2 regions of the Stenotrophomonas sp. YJH_SMC_19 genome follow, and region 1 is predicted to be linked to the other one. Evidence: riboswitches for the same ligand, from Rfam matches in the RefSeq annotation. Region 1 holds a riboswitch; the other holds the start of a gene.
The links. Region 1 has a riboswitch for cobalamin ahead of AC5P5R_RS12655 (epoxyqueuosine reductase QueH). Riboswitches for the same ligand answer to the same signal wherever they lie in the genome.

Region 1 (3,357 bases):
GTCAAGATCATCGGCGCCACCGCGCACTACGTCACCGAGGACCTGGACGAAGGCCCGATCATCGAACAGGACGTGGCCCGCGTGGACCATGCGATGGCACCGCGTGAACTGGTGCGGCTGGGCAGCGATACCGAATCGCTGGTGCTGGCACGCGCGGTTCGCCGCCATGTGGAGCACCGCATCCTGCTCAATGGGCATCGCACGGTGGTGTTCCGGTAATCGCCCATCCCGCGTCCGCCGGGCATGGCCCGGCGCTACCACGGGTGCTATCCGGTAGTGCCGGCCGCTGGCCGGTAACTGCAGAGGTCCCGAGGTTGCCGGCCAGCGGCCGGCACTACCGAATCCTGGTTTCATCCAATGAAAAGCCCCCGGTTCGGCCGTCCCGCGATCTGTAGGGGGGCGTAGTTGGGGGGCTGGATGAATCGATTGTGTTTTTGTGGGCAGGAGCGCGCAGGCGGCATAAGCGACGTGCGCGGTAGCGCCGGGCCATGCCCGGCGGTCACGCCTCAGACGATCGCGATTCCCGCCTTGCCCAGCGCCTCGCGCACCATCGCGTCATTGGCTTCGGTCACCGGCTTGGTCAGCTCCCACAGGAACTTCACCCGGAAGCCGGACTTCACCGCGTCCTGCGCGCTCCACAGCACGCAGTAGTCACGGGCCAGGCCGCATACGTGCACTTCGCGGATGCGGCGTTCATGCAGCCAGCCGGCCAGGCCGGTGGCCGGGCGCTCGCCATCGGGGCCGTGGTTCTCGCGGAAGGCGCTGTACGAATCCACCTGTTGGCGCGTGCCCTTGCGCAGGATCAGGTCGGCCACGGTCCAGTCCACGCCCGGGTGCAGGGCGGCACCGGCGCTGCCCTGCACGCAGTGGTCCGGCCACAGGGTCTGCGGCTGCGCGTGCAGCAGGATCGTCTCGAACGGGCGTTGGCCGGGGTGCTGGCTGGCGAACGAGGCATGGTCGGCCGGGTGCCAGTCCTGTGTTGCCACCACGGTGCGGTAGCGGCGCTGCGCCAGCAGATCGGCAATGGGTGCCACCAGCGCATCGCCCTGGTCGCAGGTCAGGGCGCCACCGGGCATGAAGTCCGGCTGCAGGTCGATCACCAGCAGGGCGACATCGGCGGGCAGGGCGGTCATGGCAGATCCAGCACGAACTCAAGGGGCGACCAGCGTGGCCGCCCCATGCCTGCGCGTCAATCGTCCTGCGGCGTCCCAGCGTCCTGACCGTAGTACAACAGGCCGATCTTGATCCGCTCGCGGCCATTCTCGCGGCGATGGCGGTTGGCATCGCGCAGCGAGTACACGCAGCCGCAGTATTCCTGCTGGTAGAACTGCTCGCGCTTGCTGATCTCGATCATGCGGCTGGCACCGCCGCCCTTGCGCCAGTTGTAGTCCCAGTACTGCAGGCCTTCATAGCGCGAGGCGGCGCGGATGCCGCAGTCGTTGATCTGCGCCATGTTCTTCCAGCGCGAGATGCCCAGCGAAGAACTGATGGTGTCGTAGCCGTGCTCGTGCGCGTACAGCGCAGTGCGCTCGAAGCGCATGTCGAAGCACATCGTGCAGCGGATACCGCGTTCGGGCTCGTTTTCCATGCCGCGTGCACGGCTGAACCAGTTGTCGGTGTCGTAGTCGCAGTCGATGAAGGGAATGCCGTGCTGCTCGGCGAAGCGGATGTTCTCCTGCTTGCGCAGCTCATACTCCTTCACCGGGTGGATGTTGGGGTTGTAGAAGAAGATCGCGTAGTCGATCCCGGAGGCGGTGATCGCCTCCATCACTTCGCCGGAACAGGGCGCGCAGCACGAATGCAGCAGCAGGCGCTTGCCGTCGGCGGGCAGGGTCAGGGTGGGGCGTTGGAGCTCGGTCATCGTCAGGTACCGCATGGACCGCCGGCAACGGCGGTGGTCCATGCATCAGCGCGTGGGTGAACGGGTCTGGCCGGATACCGTGAACAGGACGCGCGCGGCCACGCCGCCTGCACGCGCAGGACGACGACGGCCCCGGCAACCTCCCCGCGGAGATTCCAGGTCGAGTCAGGGGACGGTCGTGTCCCCCGGCCGGGGCCGGTATTCGGGCTGATGGACACGGGCCGCAGCCCACCTACTACCCGCCGCTTCCCAGGCGCGAGCCCAGTGCTGTTGGCGGGATTCGTTTCCATTCACCGCTGCGGGGCAGCTCCGGAATGGACGCGCGAGGCGCCTTCACCGGATTCCCGTTTAAATCCCTCCCCGCGCCGCAGCGATGGGAGGGATACCTTCGGCGTGTGCAAGGTGGACCTGTTGGTGGCGCCGGTCAAGAGCGCAGGGGTCAGAACCCGCTGCGCTGCAACGGGATCCGACCCCAGCGGAAGGAAGGGGTCGGATCCCGCTGCCACGCAGCGGGCTCTGACCCCGGTCGGGATGCGCCTTCAATGCCCCACGGCCGCCCGCGTGCGGATGTCGTCCAGCCGCTGGTCGTGCAGCAGGCGGCCGTTCTCCCACACGGTCACCATTGCGTCCTCGAAGCCGTCCGGCAGGGTGTCGTCGCCGTTGGCCGGCAGTGGCACCGTATGCAGGCTGCCGTCATCCAGGCGGCGCAGCAGGCGCATGCGGCCACGCTTGCTGGTCTTGCCGGCATCGGTGACCGGATCCTTGTATACATCGACCCACTCACCGTCGACCCGTGCCGCCGAGCACTTCAGCGCGAACTTCTGCGTGTCGCGGTCCAGTCGCTGCAGCAGGGCGCCGCCCATGCCGAAGGCCACGTTGTCGGCGGCGTAGCCGTCGTCGGTGGTGCGCTGCAGGATCGCGCGGATGGTGTCCGGATTGATGCCATCGCCCTGGATCACCCGCACGTGGTTGAGCACGCGATAGCCCTTGCCGTTGAGGCTGTGGCCGAAGGCTTCATCCAGCCGGCGCAGGCTTTCGGCCACCACCTCCACCGGGTCACCCGAGTCGGGACGGATGACCAGGGTGGGGCCCGACGCGATCACGTCATCGCGCAGGGTGGTGCCCCAGTGTTCGCTGATCGCGCGGTAGATGTCATAGCTGTCCGACACCACCGCCACGATCGAACCGGGCTTGCCGAACTGGCGCAGCATGTTGCGATAGGCGTCCACCTCGCGTTCGCGGCCCCAACTGGTGATGGTGCTGTGCTCGGCGGCCGGAATCGAATAGCCGGCCATCGGCGCGTGGTAGTGCGCGCGTGCCAGGCACAGCGCCGACACGGTATCGGTGCCGAGGAAGTTGACCAGGTGCGCGGCACCGCCCAACGCGGCCGATTCCAGGCTCGATACACCGCGCGCGCCGAAGTCGTGCAGCTTGAACGGCAGCTGCCCCTGCGGGTCGTCGCTGGTCTGCTGCAGGAACGCGGCGATGGTCTGCCG
Region 2 (3,357 bases), on a different contig from region 1:
ATCCGCGCGGCCTGGACCTGGCCACCGCGCATGCGGTGGCGGTGATCGACGACCTGCGTGAACTTCCGGGGTTGCGGGGCTGAAGCAGAGGGGTAGTGCCGGCCGCTGGCCGGCAACCCGGAATGCGTTGCCGAAGGTCATGATGTTGCCGGCCAGTGGCCGGCACCACCATGACCGTTGCGCTCACTTCGGCTGGTAACGCACGCCCAACTGGTACTCGCGGCCGGGCTGGTTGAACCATGCCACCGTTTCGTAGCGACGGTCGAAGACGTTGGCGGCACGTGCCAGCAGCGACCACGATGGCGTCAGTGCGTACTCAGCGCGCAGGTCCAGCGTGCCGTAGCCTCCCACCTTCACCGTGTTGGCGGCATCGTCGTAGCGCTTGCCGGCACCCTGCACGGTCAGGCCTGCGCGGAAATCGCCGAAGCGACGGTCGATGTCCAGGCGCGCGGTCTGCTGCGCGCGGCGTGGCAGCCAGTTGTCGAACTGGGTGCTGCCGCCGGTGCGGTTGCGCGGGTCGGTGTAGCTCAGCTGCGCGTTGATGTCGAAGCCGGCCAGCAGCACGCCACCGGTCAGCTCGGCACCGCGGATGCGGGCCTTCTCCACCTGCTGCATCTTGAAGGTTGCCGCATCGTAGGTGATCAGGTCATCGATGCGGGTTTCATACACGTCCAGGCCCCAGTGCCAGCCCTGGCCCTGCTGCGAAACGCCGAGGTTGGCGCTCTTGGACTTCTCCGGCTTCAACGTCGGCACGCCGCTCCACGGGTCGTACAGATCGCTGAAGGTCGGTGCCTTGAACGCCGTGCCATAGCTGGCGTTGAGGCGCAGGCCGTGGCCCAGCTCCATCGCCCAGCCAACGCTGCCGGTGGCGTGGTTGCCGAACTGCTGGTTGTCGTCGTTGCGTGCGCTGGCCTGCAGCTGGTGGCGGCCGAAGCGGCCCTGGTACTGCACGAACACGCCGGTGTTGCGGCGGCTGTCGACCAGGTAACCCGCGCTGTTGCCATCCAGGTTGTCTTCGCTCCAGTCCACGCCTGCGCTCAGCAGCTGGCCCTCGGCCACGCCGAAATCGCCCTGCAGTGAGGCGCTGTCGCGGTGGGTCTGTGCGCTGCCACGTGCACCGAAGTCGCCGAAGTTGTCCGACTCGTTGTCACTGCGGCCGACGTTTGCGGTGAATGCCAGGCGCTCGGACGGGGTGTAGCGCACCTTGCCGGCCAGCACCTGCTGGCGGGTTTCCGAATAGTTGTAGTAACCGTCGTAATGGTTCCTGCCGTCGGCGCGCAGGGCGCTGCCTTCCACGTTCCACTGCTCGTTGAAGGTGTAGCCACCGCGCAGGCTCTTGGACAGGTTGCGGTAGCCGTCGCGGTCGGGCTCGTCGGCGAAGCAGCCGGCGAACAGCGTGGCCGAGCCGCGGCAGGCATCGATGCCGTCGGAATGCTGGTAGGCGATGTCGGCACCGAACCAGCCGCGTTCGGTACCGCCGCCAATGCCACCGCTGGCTTCACGCAGGCCGTTGCTGCCACCGCCAAGCTGGAAGTGCGGGGCGAAATCGCCCTGGTTGCGGCGGGTGAAGATCTGGATCACGCCACCGATGGCGTCGGCGCCGTACAGGCTCGACTGCGGGCCGCGCACGATCTCCACGCGCTCGATCTGCGCCAGCGGCAGATCCTGGTACATGGCCAGGCCGAGGTCGGCGCTGTTGATGCGCACGCCGTCCACCAGCACTACGGTGTGGCCGGAATTGGTACCGCGCAGGAACAGCGAGCTCTGCTTGCCGAGGCCGCCGGCATTGGCCAGGTTGATGCCGGCGCGACCGCGCAGCAGTTCCTGCAGCGAAGTGGCTTGGCTGGATTCGATCTGGGCGCGGTCGATCACCTGCGCCGGCGCGATGCTGTCCTGCAGGGCGATCGGGGTGCGGGTGGCAGTGACCAGGATCTGGTCGAGCGCGGTGGTGTCATTGGCGGCCTGGGCCAGCGCGGGCAGGGCGGCCAGCACGGCCAGGGACAGCATTCGGGACTGCAGCTTCATGGGGGACTCCGGGTGCCACGCACGCCCGCGTGGCGAAGGGGAGGAGCCGCGAAGGCAGGCGTGCGCCGATGCCGCAGCGCACGCCACGGTCATCCAGCGCCATGCCCACCGCATCGCGACCTGAGGCTTCCGGGCCGGTCTCCGGGCTTGCCGCCGGGTGGCGCGAGGCCACCGTCCAGGCGCCTTCCCATGCCTGCGGCACAGTGGCGGTGTTGCCTGGAACTGACGTGCTTACCGTTGCGGGGGCAGCGCCGGCCTGGCGTGGAATCACGCGTCACCGGCTTCCCGTTTCAACCTGCCGGCCATGGCCGCAGGTCACCTGGAAGTGCGCGCAGTCTACGGCATCGCAGGCCGTCCCGTTGCGTCGCGCCTGCGCGACTGCCTTTGCTGTGCCTTTAGAATGGTTGCTCGATCCCGTGGTGCCGTTGCCGATGTCCGCCCGTTTTCCGCTGTACCTGCGTCGCCCGTCCGGGACGCGCGCATGATCCTCGACCTGGTCCGCCATGCCGGCAACGGTCGCGATGAGTTCCTCGATGGCCGCAGCGATCCACCGCAGCTGGCCGGCCTGCCACAGGAGCTGGTCGAGGCCTACGCCGGGCAACGCTGGGAGCGGGTGATCAGTTCACCGCGGTTGCGCGCGCTGCATACGGCGATGGCCCTGGCCACGCCGCGTGGGCTGGACGTGGAAGCGGATGAGGAATGGGAAGAACTGGACTTCGGCGATTGGGACGGGCGGTCGCTGTTCGACTTGCCGGAGGATGCACTGGCGGCCTTCCATGCCGACCCGCACGCGTTCCCGCCGCCCAATGGCGAGAGCTGGGGCCACTTCGAGCGGCGCATCGCGCGCGCGCTGGATCGCCTGCTCGATGATGACGATCCGGTGCCGACGCTGGTGGTCAGCCATGGCGGCCCGTTGCGCATGGTGCTGTCGCAGGTCTGCGGCCTGCCCATGTCGCTGTGCTGGGCGCTGCGCATCGACCACGGCACGCGCCTGCGGGTGTGGCTGGAGCGCGGCGAGATCGGGCTGGTGGGTGAGCTGCTGGAGCTGCAGCAGCCCTGAGCGCACTCGCCGGGCATGGCCCGGCGCTACCGATCCCGCATCACACATCCCCCAGGAACGCGGAGGCCTCAATCCTCGTCCGCGCCCTCGGCCACGCTGTCCTCAGCGTCATCGTCGGCATCGAAGCGCTGCTCATGCACCGGGCCCGACGCCGGGCCGGCTGCCTTCAGCGGATGCGCAGCGATGCGTGCTTCGTAATCCTGCACCAGTGCTTCACGCTGTGGCTCGCTCAGCTCCTGCCAATGGCAGTCCAGCAAAGCGCCTTCCAGCGA

Region 2: another riboswitch for cobalamin. It lies ahead of btuB (TonB-dependent vitamin B12 receptor); the one in region 1 lies ahead of AC5P5R_RS12655 (epoxyqueuosine reductase QueH).

The regions. Positions count from the first base shown of each region.
Region 1 covers NZ_JCAFRI010000011.1:31,983-35,339, forward strand. Annotated here, with positions in the region: gene purU (formyltetrahydrofolate deformylase) at 1-219, shown strand, start outside; gene pncA (bifunctional nicotinamidase/pyrazinamidase) at 507-1,133, opposite strand; gene AC5P5R_RS12655 (epoxyqueuosine reductase QueH) at 1,190-1,876, opposite strand; cobalamin riboswitch at 2,038-2,267, opposite strand; gene AC5P5R_RS12660 (nicotinate phosphoribosyltransferase) at 2,401-3,357, opposite strand, start outside.
Region 2 covers NZ_JCAFRI010000003.1:231,057-234,413, reverse strand. Annotated here, with positions in the region: gene gph (phosphoglycolate phosphatase) at 1-83, shown strand, start outside; gene btuB (TonB-dependent vitamin B12 receptor) at 184-2,025, opposite strand; cobalamin riboswitch at 2,141-2,363, opposite strand; gene AC5P5R_RS05605 (histidine phosphatase family protein) at 2,507-3,085, shown strand; gene AC5P5R_RS05600 (TfoX/Sxy family protein) at 3,154-3,357, opposite strand, start outside.